One region of the Paenibacillus sp. GD4 genome, then DNA from elsewhere that is predicted to be linked to it. Evidence: riboswitches for the same ligand, from Rfam matches in the RefSeq annotation. Region 1 holds a riboswitch; each other region holds the start of a gene.
What was found. Region 1 has a riboswitch for cyclic di-GMP ahead of RAC89_RS24575 (methyl-accepting chemotaxis protein). Riboswitches for the same ligand answer to the same signal wherever they lie in the genome.

Region 2: it holds a riboswitch for cyclic di-GMP, as region 1 does, so the genes downstream of both, RAC89_RS06625 (hypothetical protein) here and RAC89_RS24575 (methyl-accepting chemotaxis protein) in region 1, are expected to answer to the same signal.
Region 3: it holds a riboswitch for cyclic di-GMP, as region 1 does, so the genes downstream of both, RAC89_RS16050 (C40 family peptidase) here and RAC89_RS24575 (methyl-accepting chemotaxis protein) in region 1, are expected to answer to the same signal.
Region 4: it holds a riboswitch for cyclic di-GMP, as region 1 does, so the genes downstream of both, RAC89_RS13275 (methyl-accepting chemotaxis protein) here and RAC89_RS24575 (methyl-accepting chemotaxis protein) in region 1, are expected to answer to the same signal.

The regions. Positions count from the first base shown of each region.
Region 1 is NZ_JAVCYK010000002.1:288,904-296,732, forward strand. Features, by position in the region: gene RAC89_RS24565 (endonuclease/exonuclease/phosphatase family protein) at 1-1,571, shown strand, start outside; gene RAC89_RS24570 (Ig-like domain-containing protein) at 1,544-2,299, shown strand; cyclic di-GMP riboswitch class I at 2,410-2,498, shown strand; gene RAC89_RS24575 (methyl-accepting chemotaxis protein) at 2,580-4,727, shown strand; gene RAC89_RS24580 (AraC family transcriptional regulator) at 4,807-5,628, opposite strand; gene RAC89_RS24585 (N-acetylneuraminate lyase) at 5,856-6,791, shown strand; gene RAC89_RS24590 (helix-turn-helix domain-containing protein) at 6,899-7,829, shown strand, end outside.
Region 2 is NZ_JAVCYK010000001.1:1,383,332-1,391,160, forward strand. Features, by position in the region: gene RAC89_RS06615 (HRDC domain-containing protein) at 1-572, opposite strand, end outside; gene RAC89_RS06620 (hypothetical protein) at 792-1,085, shown strand; gene RAC89_RS06625 (hypothetical protein) at 1,137-1,715, opposite strand; cyclic di-GMP riboswitch class I at 2,056-2,149, opposite strand; gene RAC89_RS06630 (glycoside hydrolase family 113 protein) at 2,178-5,522, opposite strand; gene RAC89_RS06635 (glycosyltransferase family 2 protein) at 5,537-6,982, opposite strand; gene RAC89_RS06640 (HEAT repeat domain-containing protein) at 6,975-7,829, opposite strand, start outside.
Region 3 is NZ_JAVCYK010000001.1:3,314,479-3,322,307, reverse strand. Features, by position in the region: gene adhE (bifunctional acetaldehyde-CoA/alcohol dehydrogenase) at 1-1,190, opposite strand, end outside; gene RAC89_RS16050 (C40 family peptidase) at 1,357-2,301, opposite strand; cyclic di-GMP riboswitch class I at 2,431-2,529, opposite strand; gene RAC89_RS16045 (nucleotidyltransferase domain-containing protein) at 3,005-3,715, opposite strand; gene RAC89_RS16040 (class I SAM-dependent methyltransferase) at 3,729-4,451, opposite strand; gene RAC89_RS16035 (YjcZ family sporulation protein) at 4,596-4,691, shown strand; gene RAC89_RS16030 (molybdopterin molybdotransferase MoeA) at 4,752-6,029, opposite strand; gene moaA (GTP 3',8-cyclase MoaA) at 6,032-7,036, opposite strand; gene mobA (molybdenum cofactor guanylyltransferase) at 7,102-7,722, opposite strand; gene RAC89_RS16015 (MOSC domain-containing protein) at 7,719-7,829, opposite strand, start outside.
Region 4 is NZ_JAVCYK010000001.1:2,809,599-2,817,427, forward strand. Features, by position in the region: gene RAC89_RS13270 (AraC family transcriptional regulator) at 1-516, shown strand, start outside; gene RAC89_RS13275 (methyl-accepting chemotaxis protein) at 581-1,996, opposite strand; cyclic di-GMP riboswitch class I at 2,077-2,162, opposite strand; gene RAC89_RS13280 (ABC transporter substrate-binding protein) at 2,416-3,432, shown strand; gene RAC89_RS13285 (FecCD family ABC transporter permease) at 3,462-4,463, shown strand; gene RAC89_RS13290 (FecCD family ABC transporter permease) at 4,460-5,503, shown strand; gene RAC89_RS13295 (ABC transporter ATP-binding protein) at 5,515-6,378, shown strand; gene RAC89_RS13300 (nitroreductase family protein) at 6,359-6,931, shown strand; gene RAC89_RS13305 (helix-turn-helix domain-containing protein) at 6,965-7,829, shown strand, end outside.

The DNA.
Region 1 (7,829 bases):
TTGTGAGGAGCCAAAGCGTCCCGGCGATTGTAGCCGCTTATCCTAACGCGCTGGACACTTCCGCAGAAATGAAGCAGTTATTTTCTGAGCTCAGTGACGCTTTCTTCGACCAACCGGAAGCTTTCACAAATCCGTCTCAACTTCCGGCCAAAAGAATCAGCTACATCATGCCGGACCGAAATTGGGAGCTTGGCGAGGCCAAGGTCGTACCATCGCTTGCATCCACGCATCTTCCGATTGTAAGTGAGCTCACCTTGAATCCGGACGCTCACCTGAACCCTAACATCAAGTCGCTGGCTTTCACGGATAAAATCAAGATTGAGACGGTGGGAACGACAAGCACCTTCAAGCTTCAAGCCTATATGACCAACGGTACGATCCGCGATGTGACGAATCATTCACAATACGCAAACACACAGCCCAACGTAGCGGATATTCCGGCGCCGGGCGTTCTCCGTGCATTAGCAAGCGGAACTACGGTCATTACAGCCACCTACGGCCAAAGCACGGCAAATTTGCCGGTTTCCGTGTACTTGAAAAATCCTAACCTGTCGTCGATCAGCGTGAACGGAGTGCCTATCCCCGGGTTCACCCCTAGTCAAACGGACTATTATTTCACCCTTCCGGCCGATAACCGGCAGGTGCCGGCAGTGACGGCCGTAACGGAGGACCCGAACGGCGCGACTAAGATACAGCTGCCTTCCGTCGTGCCCGGAATCGTCTATGTGATCGGCACTGCAGATGACGGATTGACCGCCAAAGAATATCGAATTCACTTCGCAGAGGAGAAAACAGACGTGCATTTTCCTATAAAAATAATGTCCTATAACATTCATCACGGTGCTGACCCGTCCGATAATTACAATCTGGATAGAATAGCCGATGTCATCAGGCAGTCGGGTGCGGACATTGTCGGCCTGCAGGAGGTGGACCGTTATTATTCGAGCCGCAGCAATAACGAAGATACGATCCAACGATTGTCCGACTTGCTTGGCATGCAGTTCGCGTATGGGGCCAATCTGGACCGTCCGCCGTCAGAGCCGGGGCAGCCGAGAAGCCAATACGGCACTGCCGTTCTGAGCAAATACCCCATTGTGCAGAACCAGAATTATTGGCTTACGAGCTATGGTCAGGAGCAGCGTGGGGTACTCGAGACGACGATTGACGTTCAAGGGGTTCAGCTGAGCTTCTATTCCACCCACTTGGGACTGGATGCCATTCAGCGGAATACCCAGGCGGATGAAATATTAGCTATTATGGCGAAACGAAGCGGCCCCAAAATCCTTGTAGGCGATTTTAACGCGAGGCCGTATGCTCCGGAAATGAGCAAGTTCACCAAAGAGCTTCAGAACCAGTTCGCAGACCAGCCGAATGCGTTTACCATTGATTCGGTCAACCCGTCGGCCACGATTGACTATATCTTGGCCTCCAGCGACGTCATGCTCGGTGAACGTGAGAACGCCCGCGTCATTCAGACGCAAGCCTCCGACCATTTACCGATCGTCAGCAACCTGTACCTGAAAAGGCAGCTGCAGCAGTTACAGTGGACCAGACCGATGGGAAGGCGGTGATCGGGGAGCAGTACCCTCTGAAGGTTACCGGCAGCTATTCCGGCGGATTTACTAGTAACGTCACGAGCCATGTGAAATACACGGTATCCGATTCGTCAGTGCTGACCGTGAGCCCGGCGGGTATCGTCACACCGCTGAACCCCGGTGCGGCTGAAATTACGGCGACCTTGGACGGCATTAGCGCGTCATCTACAGTATATGTGATGAGCAACAACTCCCGGCTTGCCGCTATACAATTAGAAGGCGCCCCCCTGGCGGGCTTCGCGGCCGAGCTTCTGGAATATACCGTATATTTGCCGGAAGGCACAAGCAGCGCACTGCCGATTACAGCTGATGCTGCAGATGCTAAAGCCTCTATTGCCGTATCGCAGGCGGAAGGAGTTCCCGGTGCTGCCACAATTGTCGTCACGGCGGAGGACGGGGTGCACCTTACGACTTACCGTGTTTATTTCGAATGGAATACGATTGTTGGCATGGTCTTGAGTCCTGCTGACTGGAAAGCCGAGCCCGGCGAGGAAACCACTGTAACAGCTTACTTGCAGTATAAAGACGGCTCGCGGAAAGAAGCTCCGGAGAAAGTGAAGTTTGCCCATGGCGACGGTTCGGTTGCATCGGTTAACGCCCACGGACAGGTTAAGGCTCATCTTGCAGGCACTTCAAGCATTACAGCTACATTCGGGGAGTATGCCGCTGCTATGAACGTTGTGGTTAACGGCTCTCGAAAGTAGGTTGAACCCACGCCGGTCGTGTTATGTCGAAATTGTAAAAAAGTTTAACAGACCCCCTACCAATTTCCTACCGCATGAGTATATAATAAGAATCGACCTTAGGTAAAAAGACACGATACAGGCACACTTCGCGAAAGCGTTGGCCGCAAAGCTATAGGGGCTACAAAGGGGGAACCCTTCATGCCAGCCAGCTGCCGAATGTTTCAAGCCTCTTGCATTAAAGGAGACCGAAACACGCGGTTTCCTTTTTTTATTTTTCATGACGGAGGGAAATGACAGCATGGCAACCAACAGGACATCCCAAGGCATTGCACAGAAAGTAAGGGTATTTTTCGCACCGGGCGAATGGATCATGAACCGATTGAAGTATGTTAACAAATTTATCGTCATCGGTCTTCTTGTTATCGTTCCGCTATTGGTTCTAACGTTTCTGCAATACTCCAATGCGTCAACCGCATCATCCCATATCAAAGAGGAGCTGCGAGGCGTTACCTATGCGGATAGTCTTAAAGACCTGCTGATCGCTATGGATACGCGGCGCGCGCTCTTTAGCGGCATCATTCTTGGAGATGCCTCTTTACAAGAAAACGTGCCAAAAACCGAGGAAGCCATTCAGCAAGCTATAGTGTCCATAGAACAGCTCAACGGCGAAATGGGCGAGGATTTCAAAACAACGGAGCGATGGAGCGCTATCCTGAAAAAGTGGAACGAGCTCAAGAACAAGGGGACGGATCTTTCTCCTCAGCAAAGCCTTGATCAGCACGGCTCCATTCTAACGGACATTCGTTCTCTGATGACGCATATCACGAATTCCTCCGGTCTCGTTATTGACGGCGAAATAGGAAGCTACTACTTGATGGATTCGGCGCTTAAGCAAATGCCACTGCTGGCGGACCGCGTCGGCCGCGCCAGAGCTTTGGCGATATCCTTCACGGCTGCAAGATCATCCGGCATCGCTACACAGCAGACTCTTACAACTTTGTCTGAGCAAATCAAAACAACGCTGGAGACCATCAATTCGAACCTGATTATTACGGCGGACATCCACGAGCAAGCAGGATCGAAACTGAAGGAAGCTTATAATAACAATGCCGCGGAAACGTCAAAGCTGCTGGAATTCGTCAATCGGGTTACTTTGCTGGATGCTTCTTTCACCATGAAGCCGAAAGATACATACGCCAGCCTAAGCGGGTCAGTGGAGCTAACGTATAAGCAATATGAAACCCAAATGGAAGTTTTGAAGAGCTTGCTCCAGACAAGAATCGATGAAGCGAATATGCATAAGACAATTCTTGTTACGGTAGCTCTGCTGGTGCTGCTCGGTGTCATCTACTTGTTTATTTCGTTCTATGTCTCCGTTCAAAGAGCGGTCGGTGCTTTGGAAGCCTCGGCATCGGAAATAGCTGAAGGGAACCTGACGTTCCGTGTCCGATTGGAGTCAAGGGATGAGCTTGCCATTGTTGCAAATGCCTTCAATCGGATGGCGGATACGTTTAGGGAAACGATTCTTGCCGGTCAGCAGGCGTCCGAGCAGGTAGCTGAGTCGGCGGAGATGCTGACACGCAATGCACACGCATCTACCCAGGCAAGCAATCAAATTACGGAAGCAACCCAGCAAGTAGCCGCCGGAACCCACACGCAGCTGAAGGGGGCTGAGGAAACCTCCGTAGCCATGGAGGAGATGGCGCAGGGGATTCAGCGAATCGCTGAAACCTCCTCTACGGTAGCGGAAGCCGCAGCGACAGCCGGTGAGCAGGCGATAAGCGGTAACGAAGCTTTGCAGCAGGCGATTGGGCAAATGAACAAGATTCATGCTACGGTAGGGGAATCCGCCGCCGTTGTACAGCAGCTGGGTAAACATTCCGAGGAAATCGATTCGATCATCGGCGTCATCTCCGAAATCGCGGTTCAGACGAATTTACTTGCCTTGAACGCTTCCATCGAAGCGGCGCGGGCAGGGGAACACGGCGCCGGCTTTATGGTCGTAGCTTCCGAGGTCAAGAAGCTGGCAGAACAGACGAAGCAATCGGCGGGACAAATTACCGAGGTGATTCGGGAGATACAGAAGCAAACCGGCGGAGCCGTCACACGGATTATGTCCGGTGTGGAGGAGGTTGAGCTGGGCAAACAGGTCATCGGGCAAGCCGGCAGTATGCTTGAGCGGATCGTTGCTTCCGTACAGCAGGTGTCCGATCAGATCCAGGAGGTATCCGCAGCCGCGCAGGAGATGTCCGCCGGTACGGAGCAGGTGACCGCTTCGATGGCAGAGATGGTGACAACCTCCCGCAACGCCGCCGATCATGCCTTGCAGGTGTCATCCTCCTCGCAGCAGCAGCTTGCTTCGATGCAAGAAATTTCCGCTTCCTCCGACGAACTGGCACGTATCTCTCAGAAGCTGCGTTCCGTGATAACTCAGTACACCGTATGATATTAGCGTAAGAATAACCGCTCTCTGAAATAGGGAGCGGTTATTTCCATTGTAGACGATTGCCTTGTAACGTGACGGCTTAATGCAATCCTGCGATGCCTTTCAGCTGCCGCTCCCGGTACTGTCTTGGCGTCATGCCGCGTATGCGCAGGAACGCGCGGGAGAAGGTGGAAAATGAGGAGAAGCCGGATTCATAGGCGACCTGTGAAATCGGCAGCTCGGAGGATATCAACAGGCTGCAAGCATGCCGTACGCGCAGCTCATGCAGCAGATCGACGAAATGGATGCCGTAGGCTTCACCGAACAGTGTGCTGAGCTGGGACGGATGGACGCCGAAGCGTTCGGACAAGGACGTCAAGGATAAAGGGTCCAAATAGTGCTCATACACGTACTGTACGACCGGCCAGATTCCTTTCGTATTGACGGAGGAAGGTTGACGGACTGCCGCCGACGGGACGATTCCGCTGCTGCGCACGAACAAGGACAGCGCCTCAAGGAGAAGGGCTCGGAGCATGACAGGACGCCACGGGAGCGTCGATTCGTGCTCCTGATAGAGCTTCTTCCATAGGTTCCAGCCTTTTTCGTAATCGGTGCCCTGCAATTGTGCATGCGCAGGCTGGCTGCCATGTTGACCGAGCAGAAGATCCTTTACGCCCCATGCGGCTTCCGGTCCCGCAGTCAGCAGCTTCATATCGAAATTGCAAATGAACATGACAAGCGGATGGTCCCGGTTAGCCCAATATTCATGAATCTGGTACGGCAGCAGTAAGACCATAGTCCCGGGAAGCAGCTCGTGCTCGGTGCCATTGATGCGTTCCGTTCCTTTTCCCTCTATAACAAAGGAGAATTCAATGAAATCATGCCGATGCGAGGCAACCGAGGTGTACTTTTTTTTCTTCATATGAAATGGAAAGTCCGTATCAATGTTGGGAAATTCGAACATATATTGCGGATACATGGCGGCTTCTCACCTCACTCCTTAAGATCAGCTTTTATTATACAGGATGGATTCGATAAAAAAATGAAAGCTTTTATAAAAAAATGAAATATGCTCAGGACTCCCTAAAGGTAAACTATGTACATCAGCTGCATCAATTCTGTTGTGAATAAGGGAGAGGATGAACTTTTATGAAGAAGCTAATAAACCGCGACGCGTTTCGCGGCATCTTTACCGCTTTGGTGACGCCTATGCAGGAGAACGGAGAGATCGACTATGCCTCTCTGGACCGTTTGGTCGAACACCAGATCAGTCAAGGCATTCGAGGCTTCTACGTTGGAGGCAGCACAGGAGAAGGCTTTATTCTGACAAGCGAAGAAAGACAGCAGGTGCTGGAGGCGGTCGTTAAGGCGGCTAAGGGTCGTGTGACGATCATTGCCCATATCGGCTGCATCAGCACTAGGGAGTCGATCCGGCTGGCAAAGCATGCGGAGCTTCAGGAAGTAGACGCCGTGTCCGCGGTGGTCCCATTTTACTATAAAGTTACTATGAAAGAGATTCGTGAGCATTATGAGGCCATTATGGATACGGTCGATGTGCCGATGCTCGTGTATCACTTCCCCGGGGCAACGGGAGTCAGCCTGTCCTTGGATTTCTATGAGCAGCTGAGCCGTCATCCGAAATGTGTCGGGGTCAAATTCACCTCGCTCAATCTGTTCGAGATGCAGCAGATCCGCTCGCGCTGCGGCGACGACTTCCTGATCTATAACGGACATGATGAGGTGTATATCGGGGGCGCTTACTCCGGTTCGGACGGCGCCATCGGGAGCACGTACAACATGATGCCCCGCTTGTTCACAACCATGTACGAGTTCATTTGTTCTGAGGGAAGGCCGGACATGAACACCTTGCAAAAGCTGCAGGCCGAGGCCAATGCCGTGATCGCCCATATGATTCAATTCGACGTGATCGCTTATGAAAAGTATATGCTCTATCTTCAAGGGGTTCTCGCGACACCGACCGTTCGACAACCGCTTAAGCAATTTACGGCGGAGGAGCGTTCCCGTATCGAAGCCTTCTATAGGCAGAGCGAAGTCCTCAGAAGCAGCGGTGCTGCCGCCAAGTAGCCGCTCCTCAACCCATTTAGTAGAAGAAATAGAATTATGCGGCGGCATTCGGTATAATCGAAAATGGAAGCGCTTTATGAGTTCGGCCCAAAGGGGGAGACCATTCCGTGTTCAAGAAAGTGAAGTGGTTTGCGTTGCTCGGCAAAATCAAACGCCGCAAATTTTTCATCCGTTTGATTCTGACGATCGCTCTCATTGCGGTCATACCCAACCTGATTTCCGATGTCGTCGCTTATTACAAGGTTTCTCATACGTTCGAAGAGGAAACGGGAAGAAACAAGCTGCAGTATTTGAATCAGACGATCAATTCCATGGAAATTGTGCTGAACCGGATTAAGGAAAACTCGAATCTGCTTGCCATGAATCAATGGTTCCAGGAATTCGAGAAATTCCCTAGCGGCGCCTATTACGAGGGGCTGAGGGGGGAGATTCAGAAGGAAGATTTACCCGATTTGTATTGGTATTTGGAGAATAAAAAAAATGCCATCTCTTTGATCAACTCGTTCAAGCTATCTAACGAGTTCGTGGATTCCGTTTATTTTTACGACAGCAGCAACAACCTTGTCATCACCTCGGAAAATGACGGCTCCAACCGGCAGTTCACGCTGGATAACTTCTATGATACAGCGTGGGTAGAGGCGCTGAAGGAATCGTCCGAGAACGCGGTTTATATGGATACGAGAATTGCCAGGCAGTATCACCCGGGGGAAAAAAGTCTGTTGTCCATTATTTATAAATCAACCAAAGCGAACAATGCGTTTATTATTAATTTGGATGCGGCGCTGATTTACAAAAAAATTTTAAGCAAGCTGAATGAGCAGGACGATATTTTCGTCGTGTCCTCTACGGGCAACGTATTGTTTCACAGCCTGTCTGCCAATATGCATCAGCCTTTGCGGACGATTCTGCCCGGAGACGAACCGGTTGTCGGGAAGACGGGCTCGTATCGAACCAAGCTGGACGATCGGCAGATGCTGGTCAGCTATTCAACATCCCCGTTGTTGGGTTGGACGTTTATCAACATCTCCGATATGGAAG
Region 2 (7,829 bases), on a different contig from region 1:
TGCGTGACCTCTTCCGCTACCCATGACAGCGGGAAAGCACGCTTCTGCTCCTGCTCCGCCGTCATGGACAAAATATCCGCCGCATAGAGCCCCGCCTTGTTCTTCCCGATGCCCGGAAGCTGCAGCAGCTCCTCTTCCGTTTTCGGAACGAAGGTGCTGATCAGCTTCAATACCCGGTTCGTTGCGATGATGAAGGGCGCCTTCCCCTCTTTGCCGGCCTGCTTCAGTCTCCATTGGCGAAGCTGGTCGTAAAGCTCCTCGTTGCTATTCGCTTCGCTATAGTAGTGGAGACGCTGAATGTACATGGTCCTCCCGTCCACCGTAAGATCACCGGAACCCATTTCCAGCAAAGGGATAAACCCTTCCAGCTGCTTCTCCAGGATCCGTTCGCGGAACACGGCCAGCATCTCATCCCAATGAATACCCTCGTACCAGGACTCCTGCGAGGCTCTCCCGTCCTCCTTTACATCACTCCACATCACGTACCATGTCCCCTGGGCCTCGCCGATCGATACCTGGGCCGTTCTTACCCGTTCCTCCTCTGTCTTCTTCTCCAAGCTGTTCAGAAACATCAAATTCAAGATGAGTCCCCCTTCAATGCAATTTAGATTTTCCAAACGCAAAAAGCACCTCTCCTACGAAATCGTAGAAGAGGTGCTTCCTCTTTCGGTTTGAAATTATTACCATATTAACATAGAAAATCCTGATTCGCAACTACCAATTTTGGATAGGTTCGACCTTTACCGGACAAACTGTTACCAGAAAACGAGAAGCTTAGGAGGCCTGCACCAATGGAAGAAAACCGCAGTCAAGACGGCTTCATTGAGGAAGATAAGCACGTTTATACGGATCTGGCTACCGTAGAATCTCAAAGGAACGATCTTACCGCCGAGGAATTCCCGGAGGGTCCCTACGGCTCCTCTTTACCGTTGGAATCCTTAGGGAAAAGCACTCCGTGGAGAGAAAGTCAGCGTTCGAACAATCGCTTCACTTACGAGGACCGCGAGTTTCACGCGGGCAGGTCCCGCGAGTATCCCGGGGATCATCCCACTCACGATTCGTCTGGGGATGATCAGCCGCACTAAAAGAAAACGAGCTCTGGAAGCATTCTCCCAGTGCTCGTTCTTTTATATTTACTATTTTAATGATTTCCATCCATGATAATCATGTACGGCAAATCCTCCGAAGGAAGCGTATTCGTCTGCCAGCCGCTGAACAGCCATGAGCTGCTCCTCCATGTACAGTCTACCTTCTTCATAAAAGGTTACCGAAGGCGTCTCACGGCTTGGGTTGGTCTCCACCGCAAGTATCACCTGTTTTCCAAGCAAGGCTGCTTCCTGCAGCTCTTGCTCGGATGCGGATAAGATCCGCTCCGCCGAGTCGCGATACGCCATAATCGTGATGGAGTCGAACTGATTAATCATCCAGCTGCTTAATGAGCTGTCCTGACCAGGGACTGGAATCTCATCAAACCAGAACGGCATGTCCGCGCCTGCATGCAGCTGCTCCTGTTTGGCAAATCTGCATATAAACTCCATACTGCTTTGCCACTGCCGTATAACCGAATCCCGGTCACTCAGCCACTCCGGGAGCAAGTACGGTTCAATATCTACATGGACACCACTAAACTTCTCTGATTCCTGTGCCTTCGATTGAAATTCGGCAACCCAGCTTAAGAAGGCCTTTACCTGAGTTCTCTCTCTCTCCAAAGCCATTGAGGGAGACCCGTCTAACGCATAAACACGAATCCCCTGCTTTAAGGCCATGTTATTAAAAGCTTTATAAAAAGGCAGCTCTACTTCGTTTGACACTTGTAAATAAAGCTCTTGAACTCCTTTGCTACTAGCAAAGGATATCAGGTCCTGAGGTTTATGGACAATGTCCCATGTATTCCAGACCCATGTTGCCTTAACATGCGGTTTCATATCAGCGCTCGCTCCAGGTGTAGCATAGAAGAAAGCAATTATGGTTACCATTGACAAGAGAACAGCATATGGCAGTCGTCGACGTGGAAACACAGGGTGACACTCCTTCGATTCGCCTATCAGGTCCAGAATCGGCAGCCCGGCTATCATGGCAGACTTATTAAGTCCGCTGTAGACCCGTGGCTTTGCGTCTCTACCTTTCGATAGATTTGCCCTGACGGAATGCTATTATTCATCTTTATTATAGGATAATCACTTCGACAAAGCTACCTTTTCATATAGCTGCTTCATGATGTAGTACGACTTCTTTAACCGTTCCTGGTACTTTGGCGTCTCCCACTTCTCCCATTGATACCTGTACATATCCTCTGCCTTTAACTGACCCTGAGAGATTCCCGGCAGGGAATAGGCGATATCAGGACTACCCGGTGTATCGGAGCTTCCCTGGGATAAAGGCCGGTAGGAAAGAACCGCCATTTTCAGATGATCTACCTGTTCACTGCCTTGCAGCCCCTTCTCCCATAAATCCCCCATAATTTGACGATGGCTGGGATCCTTCACATTAAGCAGCTGCCACGGAATACGGACCTCGACCACATGACCATTCTCATGATAAGCCACATCCGTCATAGAATCGAAATCAGGACTTTTCGGATTGGCATTACCGTATCGCAGAAACCCGGTTTCATACGTTTCTAACGGAAGCTCAAGCGTTTGTCCGCGTACATTAGGAATCGTTAAAGGTCGGTTCAGCACCAGCTTCATTTTATGAAAGACTCCATTATCCTTCTTAGACGCATAATCAAGGAAAGGCATGAATTTCAATTGATGGCCATACTGATAGTAGGTTGAATCATAGTAGCTGTCCACCCAAATTCGGGACTCCTTCGGCCCCTTCAAATCGATGACGAAATCGATCCCCGCATCCGTCGTAAGCCCGCTTCCTCCCGGAATACGATACTGCCCTTGACCGGGAATCGTGTCAAGCAAAATCATAGCCCCTGTCTTGGACCAATCCAAAGGACCGCCATTTTCTCCAAAATCAATTCGGAAGTGAACATAGCCGGCATCACTGGTTACGAATAGCTGCTTTATCTCCCTTTGTTTGTCGTTACTATCCAGGACCTTTACAGGAACGGCCGGCTTCATTGCTACCGGGGAAATTCCCGCTCGGGTCCAATCACTCACATCCCCATCCTCATAAATCGCTGCTTTCGGTTCGGAAGGGTCAAAGGTGAGGAGACCAAAGCTTTGCTCGCTCGTTTGGGTATTGGCCCAAAACGGACGACGGTCCGGATTGTCCAAATCCATAGTATTCCATGTGCGCTTGAACCACTCATCCTGCCAGGTAAACACGATTCCTCCCGCCATGCCCTCATGATATATGTCCTCAAACAATCCAGCGGCAATATTTCCTTGCTCTTGCTCATTGTGCTTCCCCTGATTCCAGCCGTGAACATTCCTATGCGTCATTCCTCTTGAAGAGGGAACTCCGAACTCGGCAATGAGCACGGGCATTCGATGCGCTTGCTTCAAATCATGCAAGTAGCCGGAATAGCTGTTCTTTACCCCTCGGAAATCAACATAATCCGTATATTTCGTTTCATAATTCATGAAATCAGGGTAGTACGGGTAAGTATGATAGGAGGCGAAGTAACCGGCCTGGAATGACGGTTTCTGATTAATAACATTGGGATCAACCGAAACCATATCTTCCTTTGAGAGTGGTTCGGAAGGATGATTCAGCAAATCCGTCGTCGTCCAATTCGTAAAGCTTACCGGCCGCTGCCAATGATACTTATCGGTTTCATAAGCTACGACCTCATCCATCGTTCCCGCCAGCCAGGCTTCGAACGGTGAAGCCTTCTCTGTCTGGAAATAGCGGCCGTTAAAGTCCCCGATGTCACGGTGCTTCTCATTGGTTCCAACTACCACCTCTGGATCCCATTCGATCCCCAGCACCCAACCAAGTACATATTTGGAAATATCCGCCCGATACACGCCCGAAGCATGCCCAGGCTTGGCGGGCAGACTAGCGTTCCCGTGAATCACATCAACTGTTAGCTGAATTTCCTTCTTATACTCGTCGGAAAGCTCCGCAGCATAAGCATCCTGCAAGGAAACCAGCTTCTCTTCGTTAACCCACACACCGTGAAGCAGATAGATTGGCTCCTCCGCCTTGAGGTTATATTCCAGCAGCGCTTCATAAAAGGCAGGAGGATGCAGCGTATAATTCCTTATCACATTGGCTTTCATTTCTCCGATATATTTGAACCAACGCATATATTCGGCCTTGGAAATAGCAGCTTCTCCCGGGAAGTGACCCGGTTTACCTATCCCCAGATTCACACCCTTGATCAAAAAGTCGTTCCAGCGATTATCTTTGTATAACTGCAGATACTGCCCGCCTACCTTAGCAGGAATCGTGATGCCGTCCGCTGTAACCGGAAACGTATTTTCCTTCGGGACGTTCGGCTGCTCCCGCAGATCGGTTGCTTCCTTAAAAATCCGTTTCATCAGCGGCAGGTAAGCCCTCCAATAAAAGCTTTGCTCGCTTTTACCCGAATCCCAAGAAACCGCACGAAATATACTATCCAGCCAAGAAGCCTTGTAGAAGCCGGGCACCTCATTGTTATCCGCATAATCACCTGCGAAATAATAGGCTCGATAGATCCCGGTGTCATGCCGGATCACGGCCGGGAACGTGGATGGCAGCCCTTGCTCCCGCAGCTTATCCTCTCCCGCATCCGTAACGTCGAGTTGATAATAAGCCAATACTTCCTTACTGTCTTCGGGCTCGATTACGTCAAACCAATAGTTATATCTTGCCTTCAGCGAAGAACCGACAAAGGCTTCTCCTTCTTCCGTTAAACGGAATACATTCCCGCTTTTCCCTGTATCTTTCCCTTCTTCCAATACGATGATTTGATCTTGTTCGCTCACAAAAACAAAGCCGGGGCCAGCGAAGGACCACTTTGTCCCGGTTTGATGCTCATAATTGCTTTTGGCCCATTCTGGAAGCTCGCCGCCACCGGACAGCTCAGGAAAAAACCGGCCGATCCAGCCTGACCAGCGCAAGCCCAAAATTTCATACAACGCCTTCTTAGCTTCGGGGTCCGTGGGGCTCCCAAAGGTGTTGAATTCAGCAATCAGGGTTGTTCCTTTAAATAGGGCATTCTTCACCTGGTCGATGTCAGAGGCTTGGAGTCCTCCATAAATTTTGTTCGAACGATTACCGTGCTCAATCACTCCTGAGATGTCGTCTTTATATACGCCATAGGTATCGGCAATATAAAGCAGATCGTAATCGTTCGAAAGATCAAGCTCCCGAATACTATGTCCTTCAGGCTCGGGAACATAGCCATAATAATCTTTTTCCACGGTATAAGCCGTTTTGTCATGCTTCACATACTTCATGTGATTTAAGAGCCACATAAGGCCCTTATGTTCACGAAATGTAGTATCCGGGACTGTTTTGTCCAATATTGCCACATTCAGCAGATGAGAGGGCTGCAAAGCCCAAACGAATACTGGAATAGACAATACGGATAGCAATAACAGAAACCCGGCGACCCATCCAAACCAGGCCCGCTTCATTGTTGTTCCTCCTTCTAGGCTGAAATTCCTTTGCGCTTCATTTCACCCCAGCCCTGCGTCCGACCCAGTAAGGCGGAAACCGTAGCCCCGGCTCTCCAGAACGTAAGCATCGGACGATACCAAAACGCCTCCGAAAGAGCATAAAAAAACAATAAATTCATCTCGGATAACTTCTTGTATTTGCCGAGCCGCCATTCCTCCAAAAGCACGGCGCCCATAGATAAAAAGGATCCGTATACAACCATGAGTGCAAAGAGCATCAAGGAAAATTGAATATAGACTCTGTCTAAGAGAAGATCTAAAACGAGGGTCAGATATCCGATAAACTCAATGAATGGCCCGAGAAATTCAACAAGAAAAAAGAACGGCATGGCTACAAAGCCGATACTGCCATACTTCCGGTTGAATAGCATTTTCCGATGCGTCCATAAGCTCTCAAACAGGCCTCGATGCCAGCGATACCGTTGTCTCCGCAAATATTTCAATGTTTCCGGTGCTTCCGTATAACAAACGGGGTCAGCCACATATTCAATTTTCGCCCCCCATTTCTGTTCTATGTTCATCCGGTGAAGCCTCACGACCAGCTCCATATCCTCACCGACGGTATCCGCCTTATATCCGCCCGCTTGAATCACTCTGGAGGTTTTAAACACTCCAAACGCGCCGGAAATGATGAGCAGCAGATTCTCCCGGCTTAAGCCGATACGCCCCATCAAGAACGCGCGCATGTATTCGATGCTTTGCATAATGACAAGTGGATTATGAGAAAGCCTCATTTCTTTCATTTGTCCCTGAATGACCTTGCTTCCGTTGGCAATAAGTACATTTCCGCCTGTCGCCAATATTTCTTCATCCGTGTTCTCTACGATAGGCTTCATAATTTTTAGAAACGAATCAGGGTCTAGAACAGTATCTCCATCAATTGAAGCAAAATAAGGGTATTTGGACAAGTTAATACCCGAATTCAAAGCATCCGCTTTTCCCCCGTTTTCTTTATCAATAAGAAACAAATATGGATGAATCTCCGAATGGTATACATTCCGAATCGGCTTAGTCTCGATACCGTTGCGTTTTTGAAACACTTTATTCTTGATAGGCACCATATGGAACCGTTCGATAACTTTTTGCAGGGTTTGGTCGGTGGAGCCGTCATTAACAACGATGATCTCGTATTGCGGATAATCCAATCTTCCATTGCCGGTAACCAGTGATAATATGGTGCCGATCACCCCGGCTTCCTCATTATAGGCTGGCACGATGATAGACAGCGGCGGAGTAAAAGAGGAATCCCTCATTCTTTTATATGGCTCTACCTGATGAAGACCCCTCTCCTTTTTCAACCGGACAAATGACATAGCAAACAATATCATATAAATAACGCAAATAGCGATAAAATAAATAAAGATGATCTGATTGAACAAGAGGAATGGATGCCGAAGAACATTCAGAATCTCACTCATAGTCCATACTCCTCTCCATCCATTCCTGGGATATGCTTCTTGCGAACGGGTCCGCGTGGGTGAAAGTAATTGTCTCCAAAATACTGATTCCATCTTTATATTTCCGAATGGATTTGGCCGCCTCCGACCGGACACTGTAGACTTTATCTCCTACAAGACGCAGAAGGAAGGGCATGAACCTCTCATGACGGATACTTCCCATAAGTCTGGCAAGCATTAGCTTCTCCCCTGTTTCCCGGGGATGATCCCACTGTCCGCTTTCGATCATACTTTCCATTCTGATGATAATCGGATCGATGGAAGTAATGTATCCTAGAGATGCAATGGTTTTTAGGCCTCTAACTCTAAGCTCGCTGTGAGGGGATTCGATTAATTGCTCCAGCAGAACTTGAAGTTCCTCCGACCGTAAGTTTTTATCACGGACAACGTCCAGCATAGCCTCCCTCCATGAATCTTCCAATTGGAAGAAATGCTTCACATACTGATCTACATTCCCTTGATGGACTACACGGCTCATAATTTCGGTTAACAAGAAGGATGGAATCTCTTTGGACTTTTGTAAGAGCTCCAATAATTTCGGGTATTCAAAGGAAGCAAGCATAAGATAGATTTGATATCTTTCTTCTGGAGAACACAGCTTACTTGATAAATGTCCGATCAGTTCATCCTGCATCGCCTTTATTTGGAACAAATCGATAAAATACAATGCATTCATTCGTGTGCTCCAGCGCCTATGCCGCAGCTGTTTTTTATATCTCGGAACCAAGTGCCGATCAACAAAATCTTGAAGCGGATTAAAGTCTTTTTCAAGCTTGAAATTACTGAGGAACTCGCTTAGCTTATCCTC
Region 3 (7,829 bases), on a different contig from region 1:
AACTGCTCGATGACCGTCTTATTGTTCGAATGAATGACAGAGGAGTGTCCCATCCCGCCGTACGCCACCACCTCGGCGGCCCGCTGAATGCCTTGCTCCGCATGCTTCACCTTATAACACGCCAATACGGGACTCAGCTTCTCGGCGGACAGCGGATGCGCAGCGCCGACCCCCGTAAGCTCGGCAACAAGGATTTTCGTGTCCGAAGGCACCGTCACACCGGCCATCTCAGCTATCTTGACCGCCGGCTGCCCTACGATAACGGCGTTGACGGCACATTTTTCCGGATGGATGACAAGTCTGGATACGAGCTCCGTCTCTTCCTTGGACAAGAAGTAACAGCCCATTTCCTTCATCAGGCGCTTCGCCGCATCGTAAATCGGCTCCTCGAGAATGACCGCTTGCTCCGATGCGCAAATCATGCCGTTGTCGAACGTCTTCGACAGAATCAAATCCGTTACCGCCTGCTTCAGATCGGCCGACTTTTCGATGAAGCAAGGCACATTGCCCGGACCGACTCCCAGTGCCGGCTTGCCAGTGCTGTAGGCGGATTTCACCATCGAGGATCCCCCCGTGGCCAGGACCAACGCGACATCCTTATGGTTCATCAGCAGCTGTGTCGCCTCGACGGAGGGCGTCTCGATCCATTGGATGCAATCCTCCGGCGCGCCGGCTTTTACAGCCGCATCCCTAACAACGGCGGCAGCCGCCACGGAGCACTTTTGCGCCGACGGATGAAACGCGAATACGATCGGGTTTCTCGTTTTGACAGCAATCAGTGACTTGAACATCGTAGTTGAAGTCGGGTTCGTCACCGGCGTCACCCCTGCAATGACACCAACCGGCTCCGCTACGACACTGAAGTTCTCATACGGGTTTTCCTCGATAACGCCGACCGTTTTGGCATACTTGATACTGTGATAAATATATTCCGTCGCAAAAATATTTTTCGTAATCTTATCCTCGTATACCCCGCGTCCCGTCTCCTCTATTGCCAGCTTCGCAAGCGCCATGTGCCGGTCTAGCCCGGCGAGCGCCATCTGCTGCACAATGCGGTCGATCGCGTCTTGATCCAGGCTCATATACTCCTGCTGTGCCGCCTTGGCCCGTTCCACAAGCCGGTCTACCTGCTGCTGGACGGACACGTTCTCCGCCCTTTCCGTCTCCTGCCGTGCTTTGTTTACTGCCATCTCCATCCACTCCTCTATAGAAATGATCCTTCCTGATCACTATGTTACTTTTTTCACAAGGAAAGAACTATGAAGTTGCTCACACCGTAAATATTTTTTTCCTGCACAAAAAAGAAAAGGACCACCCTCAGGTGATCCTTCTCACATCCTATGTACCTTGCTCGAATCAATACGCCGAACCGCCGTACAAAAACCGGTTGTTCCACTGGGTTCCGCTAATCGAATCGATGCGTACGCCGCCCGAAGCGACCGAATACGTATGCAGCATTTGGCCGTCCCCGAGATAAATGCCTACGTGCGTAACCGGCTCCGTTGACTTGTTGATCCCTTGGTAATCCGAAGCACTGGAGCCTTTGTAGGACATGAAGAACATCAGGTCGCCGCGCTTCAGCTGGCTCCAATCGTTTACCTGGTTGCCCTTGCCCCTCACAAAGTCCGCCTGTGCCTGAGAATCACTCGGGAGCACCGTTCTTGCGCCGAGCCAGAAGATCGTCTGCATGAAATCAGAGCAATCGAAGGTGGAATCCTCCCAACGGGTAGAGCCGAATTCATAAGGAGTTCCCAAGTAAGCCGTACCGGAATTGATAATGCTCTCCACCCGCTCCGCCATAGGCAGGATCACACCGGTAACGGAGAAATCCGTTGCCAGATATTGCGAACCTGCGCTTACGTAGCCGCTCACTCCAGAGGCATCCTCCGCCCGGTACCAGGAAGCATTCACCTTCTCGATGACATAAAGACCCTCCCCCACCGGCAAGGAGCGGATAATCGAAGACGAAGTCGAAGGCTGCGTACGGAAATTCACTTTGGCGATCACTTCCGCATTCGATAAAACATCAATGTAAGTGCCGCTGGAGCTGACGTACCCAGTCAAACCCTGAGCATCCTGAATTTGATACCAATTGGGATTGACCAGCTGCAAGGCCGTTACCACTTCACCGGCTTTGAGGTAGCGCATGACATTGCTTGAGGTGGACGGCTTGTCCCGGAAACTGACGCTTTTCGTCGCCTTAAGCTTGGTAACGGTCTCGGCGGCCTTCGCCGCCTGCATCGGAACCAGAAGCATACACATCATAAGCATGGCTAAGCCGGCGATCCACATTTTTTTCATCGTTAATTCCCCCGAGTTGTTAGAATGTCCTACCCGATCCGGAGTTGCCTAGGGAACGATGTAAAAAAAGAATCTTCCGCTGCAACGCCGCGCGCAGACGTCTTGCGGAGGTCCTCTTTCCTTCGATCGTTCGACAGCTGGCTGGCAAGAAGAACACCGAAACCGGCGTTCTTCGTAGCCCCTATAGCTTTGCGCCGCTGATTTTCATCAGGTTTGCCTTTTCGGGACGGAAAGTGGAAATGCTTTGCATACTCTGAGTATAATTCGACAATATTTTTCCGGCATGTGTCCAAATGCGTATTTTTTTCCATGGAATATTTAAGTTTTATTGCCTATTGTGCTCATGTTAATTTTTGTAAGGGACTTATAAGGACTCCAAGTGCTTGAGAAGTTCGTTGATTTCACGGCGCTTGTCGTTCCTGGAGATTTACAGCATTGGGCAGCAGGGATCCTTAGGGGAGGTTAGAGAAATATAGACTATTGGTCCTATACATTCGGACATTTCGTATCCCGTTTCTTTTTTAAGGGGAGGTCATTCGTATCAATAAAAATGCAGTAGCCGTGTTTTCATTCGCCGGTTACCATATTATACCTTTAAATTTAGGAGTTTATATCCTTGAAGTCGTATCTATCGAAGGGCCGGTTGGAATTAAATCCTCTTTTAGACCTGATCTATATAGTTCCCCATACCTGCCCCCAGCCTCTACTCTTCCTCCCAGCATCCTTCGCTGTATCCCTCGGTAAGCAGTCCGCCGTACGGACGCAGCACTTCATGTAGCAGCTGTATGACCGGCTCATGCTCATCCTTGCGGTATAACTGTTCCAGCGCAGCGACCAACGAATTACTCAGCTCTTCGTCGAACCTCCGCAGCATACGCAAGGCCCACTTCCCGTCTCCTATCCATTGCCGGTTAGCTCTTAATACAAATTCATGCACAGAACCGATCAGTTTCCCAGCAATAAACAATCTCTCAGCTCGATCCCTGCTGCTTTGCAGATCAAGCAAGCCATTTGTGATGTCATACCTGGCATCGCTCAGCTGCTGCGTAGTCCACTCGTAGGGTCCGGCCTGCAGCGCATCCCGTGCCAGTCCGATAAGCTCCGCCGCCGAACCGTCATCCCGCAGAACCGCTCCTTCGGTGCACATACGCAGTATCGACGGAAGTCCCGACTCGGCTGCCGCCTCGATAAACATAGGAAAGCTGTCGCGGGTAACCACGAATGCCTCAATCAACCAGCCGTGGGCGGTGTACGTTTTGCGGAACGGATACGACCGCGATTCATCCAGGATAACCAGATCCAGATCGGAATCCGAGGTGTCCATGCCTTTCACGGCACTACCGGCAAGTATGGCTGCATTGCATTCGGGAAATTGCTTCTCAAGAAACCATTCCGCCGCTTTCAGGGAAGACACTCGGCCCGCCATCTTATCCCTTCGACCCCACAAGAACGGCTGAACCCAGGAAGTCTCTGCTTTGATCCATCATGTCCGTATACGTAAGCGAGGTGTGCCATACGGAAGCGTCAATATAGGCACCTTCACTTACGATTTGATGCTCATCCGGATGATTTAGGTCATCCTGCGCCGACAGCTCTTCCATAGGGGAGACGGAGAGACGAATGTCGGTGAAGCCCTGCGCTTCCAGAATCGCTCCCCATTCCTCTGCAGATAGCAGTTGGGCAATGCCTAGAAATTCCACCAGTTCGTCTTTAATGCCTCCCGTCACATCGTGAAGGCGGATCACTTCACTGTCATATAACATCCCCCCGGGCTTCAGCACACGGTAATATTCCGAAACGGCTGCCGATGCATCCGCGAAGTTGGTAACGGATTCGGCAAGGACAAGATCAAATTGATTGTCCCCAAAAGGAAGCCGGCAAATATCGCCTACCGCAAAATCTACCTTCACCTGCTGCAATTCACTGCGCTTTTTCGCCTTCTCAATCATCCCCGGTCGCAAGTCGACGGCATATACTTGAAAGCCCTTTTGTGCAAGCAGACATGCTGTACGGCCTGTTCCGCACCCAACCTCCAGAATGGAGCTGCCCGGCTGCAGCGGAATGGTATCCAGCATTTTTAAGGTAAAAGCGAATCCTCCGGGATGGGCGCTGCCTATTCCCAAATGCGTTAACATATCTAAATATTTCAAGGTTAATCCTCTCCTTCGCACACTACTAATAAGTAAATGCGCGGAGCGAGGAGATGGTTTGGGCGATTGCCTCAGGGCATCCGTCCAAACAATTCATAAGCGGCTCCATATGCTGTTGTAGAAAACGTCAGGGAGGTGATAGACATGAGTGCAGTTGCAGGCTACCGCTCTTCCACAGCAGCGATCCTTGTGCTTTACATCCTGTTGGTCATCATTTTGTCCGCAGGTTTCTTTGTCTAAATGACACAGGGACGATTAAGAGCGTCGACCACTTCGGCCGACGCTCTTTCCTGCCTTCTTTTAAGCTTCCGCCAGCTGAAGCACGCGAACCAAGGCTCCGCGGGGAGGGGCTTGCCCGCCTGCAGGAATGCACAGCAAACACTCCGCATCCTTGATTGATACCATGATGCTGGACTTGTCCCTACCGGCAGGCGCTACCTTTAGTGTTGCTTGCTCGGTGTAAGTACGGGCTCTTACATAGCGCGGGTAAGCGGAGCCTTTGCCGTAATCCGCATCCAGCAATGCGGTACATTCTCTGGGCAAAGGACGGGCGCAGCCTTGAATCGCCTTAAGATACGGCCTCACGAACAGCTCAAAGCCGACGAAGCTTGCTCCCGGATTGCCTGACAAAGCAAACAGCGGCTTCCCCCGCCACCAGCCGAACGAGCTTGGACTCCCCGGGCGCATCGCCACCTTGTTGAAGATAAGCTCCCCGTCCCAGCGCTGAAACAGCTCGACCAGCACATCCTTATCACCGACGGAAACTCCCCCGGTCGTTACGAGGATATCCGCCCAGTCCAGCGCCTGCAGCAATGCCGCCTCTACCGTTTCCGGACAGTCCGGTAAAATCGGCATCAGCCTTGGCTCTCCTCCTGCTTCACGGATCTGGCAGGCAAGCATATGGCTATTGCTGCCTCGTATACGGCCAGGCTCCAGCGCAGCTTCTATTGGGAGCAGCTCGGAGCCGGTGGAGAAGACCGCCACTCGAGGTACACGGTGCACCCTCACCTCGGCACAGCCGAACGTAGCCAAAATGGCCGCTTCCCCGGGTCCGATACGGCGTCCTGTTTCCAGCAGCAGCTCCCCCACCCCGATTTCCTGACCGATTGGAGTGATGTTGTCACCCATCCGCATCGACTTGCGGACCAGGACCTTGTCGCCCTCCGGCCCGTCACCGGCCAGCAGCTTGTCCGTCATCTCCAGCATAATGACCGCATCCGCACCTTCCGGTACGACTGCTCCAGTCATAATGCGGGCCGCCTCTCCCGGCTGCACGGACCTTTCCGGCACCGATCCGCAAGGAATCGTCTCCGTCACGCGAAGCGCAACGGGCCGCAGCGCTTCCGCGTCCAGGCTGTCACTGGCCCGGATGGCATAGCCATCCATCCCCGAGCGGCGAAAATGCGGCACCGGATGGTCTGCTATGACGCTCTGCGCAAGCCTTCGGCCATGAGCCAGCTCCAGCGGAACGGCTTCCGCAGGCAGCAGCTCCGCCCGATTTAGGATAAGCTGCTGCGCCTCCTCCACCGTGATCGCTTTCCTGCCGAAGCGCAGCGAATTCGTCTGATCTGCGGCCATGCTTACCCTCCAATCTGCGACATGCGGCGCACCGTCGGCGTGTGGCTCTGCCGTTCGTTCAGCAGCGCCTTCGCCATTTCGTGGCTTTCGGGCTTCACGTCAAGCGCACGGAAGAACAGCTCGGCCAGCGCCTTGTCGTCGCCGATGGCCTTGCGTACGTTAAATTCGTCCGACCAATACAAACAAGGCTTGATGTTCCCGTCCGCCGTCAGCCGGAGCCGGTTGCAGGTTTCGCAGAAATGATCGCTCACAGGATGGATCAGACCGAATGAACCCGCGGCACCGGTAATTTTATAGTTTTGCGACGGTCCGTTTCCGTACACCTCTCCCGAAGGCTCGGCAAGCCACCCCTTGGCTTCACAAACATCCAGTACGGTACTAAGGGGGACATACTTATCCTTCCAGTTCTGGTCGTCATGACCGATCGGCATATATTCTATAAAACGCACCTGCAGGCTCCTCTCGATCGTCAGCCTCAGGAAATCTTCAATTTCGTCATCATTCAAGCCCTTCATGAGCACGACATTCAGCTTGATCGGGTCAAGTCCCACGCGGTAGGCTGCCTCGATACTGCCCAGCACCCTTTGGATGTCGCCGCCACGGGTAATCAGCTTGAAGCGGTCTGCTTTCAACGAGTCCAGACTCATATTGATCCGAGTCAGCCCGGCTGCCTTAAATTTCTCCGCCCGCGATGCAAAATATATCCCGTTCGTTGTGAGCGCGATATCCTCAATACCGGGGATGGCGCTCAGACTAGCGATCAGCTCTTCCAAATTTTTGCGCACCAGCGGCTCTCCGCCGGTAATCCGCAGCTTGCGAACCCCATATCCGGCCAGTACGCGAACGACTTCGGTAATCTCATGAAAGGTGAGCAGCTTCTCCTCAGGCTCAAACTCCATACCTTCCTCCGGCATGCAGTAAACACATCGAAGATTACAGCGATCCGTTACTGAAATGCGAAGATAATCATGAACTCTTCCAAACCGGTCCACTAGCACCATAGACATCCATACCCCTCCCCGCTCTCAGCCTCTTGTAGCTATTATGGCATATCCGTTTGGAAAAATATAGCCTATCTCCCCTGCAGTAATTGCTCATATGCGGCAGGATCGTTCACATTGCGAGCAAAGTCCAACCCGATTTGTCTTGTTTCAAAAAAATCCTCATCGGCATATGCCGTATAGAGCTTGTCGAGCAGCCGCATAAGACGAAGGTCTTCCGCCTGCAGCTGCCGCTCCACAAATGGCAGGCAACGCCGGCGGTAGAGACCGTGCAGCGGCTGTACGCGTCCATGAAGCCGCGGCACCGCGGCATCCCGGCTGTCCTCCTCCAGCAGCCCGACAAGAGCCTGTGCAGCCGTGGCGGAAATAAAAGGCATATCGCACGCGGCCACCCAAAGCGTATCGTTCTTGGCGGCATGCAGCGCTGCCTGCATACCCCCTAGCGGCCCGAGACCCGGCTGTCGATCCGGAATCAACGTTACGTTGAAATGTTTCGGAAGGACCGGCTTGTGACGATCGGGCTCATTGGTTACTAACAGCAGCTCCTGACAGCAGGAACGCATCACTTCCAGCTGATGCTCAAGAAAGGTCCTTCCTTGATAGGATAGCAGCGCCTTGCTTCTCCCCCCCATCCGGCTATTGAGTCCGCCGGCCAGAATGACACCGGTGAGCTTCGAGTCGCGTGTCGTCATTGCACCTCTGAGCCCTCCAGCTCACTCAGCTTCTTCCCGAACGACTCCCGCCAGCTTGCCGCAAGCGCCTCTACCTCCAGAATACGCCGGAGGGCGGGGACATCCTC
Region 4 (7,829 bases), on a different contig from region 1:
AACGGGCTCGCTCCCTTACGCGGCATGATGATGACGATACGGCCTGCCGAAGTCCGCAGATGGTTTGATAGAGTGTTTCAATTGTGGAAAACCTACGATCCTATCTCCCAATACCGCTGCAATCTGGCGTTTCGTGAGCTGTGGCTTTCCTTAATCGACAATATGTACGAACAACAGTACAGCAACAACGCTGATACAGTGATTCAATTTACTCTCAGGTATATCGACGATCATTATCAATCTCCGTTGACCATTGAACAGTTGGCCAAGACGGCAGGGCTCAGCACCGGTTATTACTCGCGGCAGTTCAAGCGGCTCACCGGTTTCGCTCCGAAGGATTATCTGATACGGTTGCGGGTTAGCAAAGCGAAGGAATTGTTGGGGAGCTCAGGCTTGGCTTTAACCGATATTTCAAAGTTAGTCGGATATGAGGACGAATTTTACTTCAGTCGTATTTTCAAGCGGATCACCGGAATGACTCCGTCGTCCTATGCTAGACAATCACAGAGGCCGTAGTATCGCTCGATTCATTGACAAAAGGCACGGGCCGTTTTTCCTACGGTACCGTGCCTTTGTACGTTTAAATTTTCGCAATCGATTCGGACAAGGCTTCCGCCATCTGGGCAAGCGATTGCGAGGTCGCCGAATTCTCCTCGACGCTGGCGGCGGTCTCTTCCGTTACGGCGGAGATGCTCTCTACCGAACGCAGCACATCGCCCGATTGAGCGGCTTGCTCCTCACAGGCAGCGGCAATTTCCACCACCTTGCTTGCGGTTTCGTTCAGCTTCGCAATAATGCGCTCGAAGGACTCTCCTGTCATCTGCGACAAGGCCACTCCCTCCTTCACGGCAAGAACACTCAGCTCGGTGTTGTGCTGCATCCCCTTGATGATTCCGGAAATTTGCTTCGTGGCTTCCCGGCTGCGTTCGGCCAGCTTACGCACCTCATCGGCGACAACGGCGAAGCCCCGGCCGTGTTCTCCCGCGCGGGCGGCCTCAATGGCGGCATTCAACGCCAGCAGATTCGTTTGGTCCGCAATTTCGTCAATAACCTCAATAATGTCACCGATGGTAGCGGAATCCTGCTCCAGCTTGGACATTTGACGGCTTACCTGATCCATGCCGGTAATCGAGTTGCGTACCGCTTCCCCGCCCTCCTTGGCAATGGAGACGGTTTGGCTGGAAAATTCGGCGGCCTGCTCCGCGTTCTCCGCCACTGAGTTGATTGCAATGGAGAGCTCCGTAATCAGCTCCGTCATGTGCTGTGCGGATTGGGATTGATCGTTGGCGCCGCTGGCAATCTCCTCGGTGCTGGCCGAAATCTGCTGTGCCGAAGCGGAAACATTCTGCGCGGAGGCCATTACGGTTCGGATCACAGAGCGCAAATTGTTCAGCATGATCCATCCGAAGGCTGCACTAATGGCCAAGCAAACGATGATGATAGTAATAATAATGGTTTGATTCAAGCTTTGCTTGGCTTCCAGTTCCTGAAGGGAGACGGCGATCTGATCATTCAGACTGTTAAGTGAATCGGCTATGATCGGATCCAGCTCCTTACGGGCCTCGCGCTCTTCGCCAAAATGAAGCTTCAGCGCTTCGGCCGGATTGCCTTGATTGTACGCGTCGAGAACTTTTTTGCTGGCGGCGGAGAAGTTAATGAAGTTTCGGCTGATTTTATCGATCGTCTGCTGCTCCTCAGGACCGAGCTCCTTCATTCTGCGAAGCGTTTGCAAATAACCGTCAATATCGGCGGTCTTCGCTTTCATTTCCGGCAGGTAGCTTGCATCACCTTGAAGGAGGAAGCCTCTCTCGTCATTGGATAAGCCCGTTAACCGAAATTGAATGGATTTCATGTGAAACCGGTACTCCTGCTTTTGCAAGAGGGCATCGTACATCTTCTGGTTGTGTTCGGTGTTAATGTAAAAATAAACCCCAATGAAAACAATCATGCTAAGCAGTGTTGCAAGAACAAGTAGAAGCTTCGTCTTCAGTCTCATGGATGTTGGCCTCCCGATTTTTGTATGACTGGGTATCAATGTAAATAAAAAAACCGCCAGGAAGCCGGTTTTCATGCAGCTTCGGTAGCCCGGCGATCGTAGTTAATGAAACCTTAGACCCGTAGCTTTGCGTCCCCGCCTTTCGAGGGGTTTGCCGTTGACGAAGAATATTCGATTTAGTAGAAAGGACCTAATCCCCCATAGTATAAAGTGTACTTTAGAAATTATCAACAAAAATCGACAAATTTCTCGTTGGTTGAGATAAATTCAGTAAAGCAAACGGATAAAAAAAGATATGTACTTTGGAAAAAACGCATCCTATAATGATAATGATAATTATTATCAATACAATACACCGAAGCAAACGCAGTCCGAACTGCATTGTCTGCATTAGCTGTGGTTAAGGAGGAAGCAACAATATGAAGGCTTTACGATGGATGGTCCTATTTGTACTGGCGTTGGCGGTTTCTGCCTGCGGAAGTACAGCGGCACCGGGAGGATCGGCGGGAACAGTCGTTAATCAGGCAGCTTCTCCGGAAGCGGGGAAATCGAAGGACCAGGGCGGGGCGAGTACAGCCGCAACAGGGGAAAAAATCATTAAGCATGCCATGGGAACGGCAACCTTAAAGAAAAAGCCGGAACGGGTGGTCGTTCTTTTCAACGGGATGACGGATATTTCGCTTCATCTGGGTGTGAAGCCTGTCGGCTCGGTAGAGTCGTGGGAAGAGAAGCCGTGGTACAACTATTTGCGGGCGCAGATGGACGGGGTGAAAAACCTCGGCGAGGAAACCCAGCCCAATGTAGAGGCCATTATCGCGCTCAAGCCGGATTTGATTATCGGAACGAAAAATCGCCATGAGAAGATTTATCCTCAGCTGGAGAGCATTGCCCCGACGATTATGACGGAAGAGATTTTCGATTGGAAGGCGAACCTGAAGATCGCAGCCGATGCGCTCTACAAGCAGGAGGAAGGCGCGAAGATTCTTAGCGAATGGGATCGCCGTGTGGCGGAGTTTAAACAGAAGGCGGGAGATAAGCTGGCCAAATCGGAGGTATCGATTGTCCGGTTCGAACGGGACGGCAGCGCGCGCTTCTATGCGACAGGGTTTGCCGGCACGATCTTCAAGGAGCTAGGATTGCCTCGTCCGAAGGCGCAAATGGTGGAAGGCAAGGCCGTGGTGAACCTCACCTCGAAGGAGCAGATGTCGCAGCTGGATGGGGACTACATATTCGATATTACCCGACTCAATGAGAATGAGCCGACGGTAGCCAAATCACAAAACGATTGGACCTCCCATCCTCTCTGGAAGAGCCTGAAGGGTGTCAAGAACGGGAAGTACTACAAGGTCGACACGATCACCTGGAACTTGGCCGGCGGGTCCATGGCGGCAAAGGCAATGCTGGATGACCTCTACCATTATTTTGAAATCAAGTAGTTCCTAGGGAGCGTTTCACCATGAATCTGATGCATTCGACTGTAGCGAAGGCCGGCGGTCTGCTGGCTCTCCTGCTGGTCCTGCTGCTGAGCTTTGTCTCCAGCATCCTTTTCGGTGCGACCCAATACGATTGGCATACCGCCTGGGCGTCCGTCTTTCACTACGATGAGAATGTCGCCGACCAAATCATTATCCGCACTACTCGTGTGCCGAGGGCTTGCATTGCCGCAGCCATAGGGGCCAGCCTTGCCATCGCGGGCACGCTGATGCAGACGCTGACACGCAATCCGCTCGCTTCGCCCAGTGTGCTAGGAGTGAATGCCGGGGCTACCTTCTTCGTCGTCCTTGCAGCCATCGCCTTCTCGATTTCATCCATGCAATGGCTGATGTGGATCTCCTTCATAGGAGCTGCCCTGGCAGCTGTGTTCGTTTACGTGCTGGGCTCAATGGGCAGAGACGGCTTGACTCCTCTCAAAATCGTACTCGCCGGCGCTGCCATGTCCGCCTTATTCGCATCGTTTACCCAAGCGATTCTGGTGCTGAACAAGCAAGGCCTCGGAACGGTGCTGTATTGGCTGACGGGAACGATTGCGGGCCGCTCTCCCGATATGATTATGGCCGTATTTCCTTATATGGCCGTGAGCTGGGCGGTCGCATGGTTCATTGCGAGAGATATGAATTTGCTCCTGATGGGCGAGGATACGGCGAAAGGCTTAGGACAAAGGACGATGTGGGTCAAGCTGACGGCCGGGATCATTATCGTCGTCCTTGCGGGCGGCTCCGTTTCGGTAGCGGGACCTATTGGTTTTATCGGGATTGTAATTCCGCATATTGCGCGTTATATCGGTGGAACGGATCATCGGTGGGTCATTCCGTATTGTGCCGTGCTCGGTGCGACCCTGCTTCTTCTGGCGGATGTGGTCGCAAGATTTATTATGATTCCCTCGGAAATGCCGGTAGGCGTGATGACGGCCGCGATCGGCGCCCCGTTTTTCATTTATATCGCGCGAAGGGGGCTGGCCAAAGCATGATGCAGCATGTTCCTGTTCGGTTCCGGCGTCGGGGAATTTCCTTTTTGCTTCATAAGCGAACGGTTGTGACAACCTTCGTTTTGCTGGCTGCTTGTATCCTCATTGCCGTGGTTAGCACAGGTATGGGGGAGATGTACATTTCTCCTGCCGATGTCATTCGAAGCGTGTTCGGCATGGGGGCCGAAGAGCATTCCATGGTCATCCAGAAGCTGCGGCTTCCCCGGATTGTCATTTCCCTGCTGGTTGGGAGCTCCTTGGCAGCGGCGGGCGCCATCCTGCAAGGGATCATCCGGAATCCGCTCTCGTCACCCGATATCATGGGCGTTACCGGAGGAGCCTCCGTTGCAGCGGTGTCCTTCCTGACGTTAACCGCCGGCGCGTTCAGCATTCGCTGGCTGCCGGTCAGCGCGATGCTAGGCGCGGGTGTTGTATCGGTCGTCTTGTATTTGCTTGCCTGGAAAAAAGGGGTTACCCCCATCCGGCTCATTCTGGTCGGAATCGGGATGTCGTCCCTGACGTCGGCTGCCACCACGATGATGATCGTCTTTAGCGAGAACAAGGATGTGAGCCAGGCGTACCTATGGCTGACAGGCTCGGTGTACGCCTCCAATTGGGAGAATGTCCTGACGGTGCTGCCTTGGACGATGATTCTGATTCCTCTCTCCTTCCTGATGGCCCGCCATGTGAACATCGGCCAGCTCGGGGATGACGTCGCGGCAAGCGCAGGAAGCCGGGTTGAACGAAACCGCTTGGTATTGCTGTTCATCAGTGTAGCCTTGGCGGGCTCGGCCGTGTCCGTAGCCGGAGGGATCGGGTTTGTCGGCTTGATAGCCCCGCATATGGCCCGCAAGCTGGTGGGCTCCAGCTTCGAGAGTGTGCTTCCCGTCTCCGCCTTGCTGGGCGGCGCGATTGTTATGCTGGCTGATCTGGCCGGGAGAACCTTCTTCCTTCCGCTCGATATTCCGGTAGGCGTATTTACCTCGGCTGTAGGCGCTCCCTTCTTTATCTATTTGCTGTACACCAAGCGCAATTCCAAATAGGAGAGATGACCATGCATTCCTTAGTGGCTAGAAATCTGCATTTGACCTATGGCAACGAAAGCATTATCGAACAGCTCGATCTGTCCATACCCAAGGGCAAGATTACCGTCTTGATCGGCTCCAACGGCTGCGGCAAATCGACGCTTCTTCGCTCGATGGCCCGTTTATTGAAGCCGTCCAAGGGAGAGGTCGTGCTGGACGGCAAGCAGATTGCGAAGATCCCCACCAAAGAGATCGCGAGGCGCTTGTCCATTTTGCCGCAGGGACCCATCGCTCCGGAAGGGTTAACCGTATTCCAGCTGGTGAAGCAGGGGAGGTATCCGTATCAGCACTGGCTAAAGCAGTGGACGGAGGAGGATGAGCGTCTTGTCCGGGAGGCACTGCGCGTGACCAAGACCGAGGCGCTGGCCGAAATGCCGGTGGATTCCTTGTCCGGCGGACAACGGCAGCGTGCGTGGATTGCGATGACCTTGGCTCAAGGGACGGATACGATCCTGCTGGACGAACCGACAACCTATCTTGATATGGCCCATCAAGTGGATATTTTGGATTTGCTGTTCGAATTGAATGAACGGGACCGGCGGACGATTGTCATGGTTCTTCATGATTTGAATCTTGCTTGCCGATACGCGCATCATCTTGTCGCTATCAAGGATAAAACCGTCTATGCGCAAGGCAAGCCGGAAGAGGTGATCCACCCGCAGCTGGTTCGGCATGTATTCGGGATGGAGTGCAGCATCGTGGAGGATCCCTACTTCGGTACGCCGCTCTGTATTCCGCAGGGGAAAGGCCGACGGGCCGAGCGGAAGTACGGTTCGATCCAAACCATCAAGGAGCCTAAGGAGGCGCAAAAAAGTGAGCTTATTAGCGTATAAACATGCCGGGACGATGGCGGAGCTGATCAAGAACAGAAGAACGATCCGCGATTTCAAGAGTGACCCTGTACCGACGGAGTTGATTGTGGAATTGCTGAATGTCGCGGTGTGGGCGCCCAACCACGGGAATAGGCAGCCTTGGCGTTTCCTGCTGTATAAGGGAGAAGGGCGGTCGATCCTGGCGGATGCCATGCTCCGGACCTATTCCGACGAAGAAAAGAAGAAGCACGGAGAGCCCAAGTGGAACTATTTCATGAATGTCCCCGCCCATCTTGTGGTGATTATGAAGGAGGATCCACGCCGGAAGCAGTGGGAGGAGGACTACTGCGCCGTCAGTGCGCTCATTCAAAATTTTCAGCTGGCGGCATGGGAGCAGCAGCTTGGCGTCGTATGGAAAACGAACCATTACAACTATGATCCCCAGTTCCAGGAAGCGGTGGGCTTGCAGCTGGAAGAGAAAATCATCGGCGTTCTGCACATCGGGTACCCTAGGTCCGTGCCGGACGTCCAGCCGCGCAGGAGTGCGGAGGAGCTTCTGACGATCATCGGCTGATGAACAGTCCCATAGAAGAAGGGGGGAGTTGCTATGCCAACCGTTTCCAACCAAGCATATTGCCTGCCGCTGCTCTCCTCCATAAGAAGAAGGCGATACCTGAAGGGATCAACCTTACTTGCCAAGCATATTCCTTGCGATATGCTTATTCTTGTTATCGGGGGCAAAGGCATGCTCTGCACGGGGCAGGAAGTGCTTCCCATCCATCCGGGGCGGTCTTTATTTTTCCCCCGAGGAACGGCAATAGAGGTCATACTTGAGTCTAGCCTAGTAGATGTATATATTATGACGGTGGTCCAAGTAGCGATTGCGAAGCGCAAGGGGCAATGGAGCTGTACGAACGGAGTGGAGCCTGACCTTTGGCCAACCGGCCAAATCGGGCAGCGATACGTGAAACCCCTGCTAGAGGAGATCGAGCAGCTGCATGAGCAATGCCGGACTCACCGGGGCAGCTCTTCCGAACGGCAGCTGAAATTTCAAGCCATCCTAGAAGCGATGCGGAAGGCTCGGCAGGAGTCGGACGGGAAGGACAAGGGGAATAGCGGGATCGAACAAAGCATCGTTTTCATGCACAAGCATTTCCATTCGAAAATAAAGCTGGAGACGCTGTCGGGCATTGCCGGCCTGACCCCCACCTCGTATTCGCGGAGCTTTAAGAAGGCGAAGGGAATCTCTCCGCTCGAATATGTGAACCGGCTTCGGATTCACTCCTCCAAGCAGCTGCTGCAGCAGCCGGAGGTCACGATTAAGGATGTATCCGCCGCACTGGGCTTCAGCAATGAGTTTTATTTCAGCCGATTGTTTAAAAATACGGTAGGCATTTCTCCCGTCCTGTTTATGAAACGAAGGCAGCTGAGAGTTGCCGCAGCCTCTTGCTTTCGGTATCAGGATTGCTTGC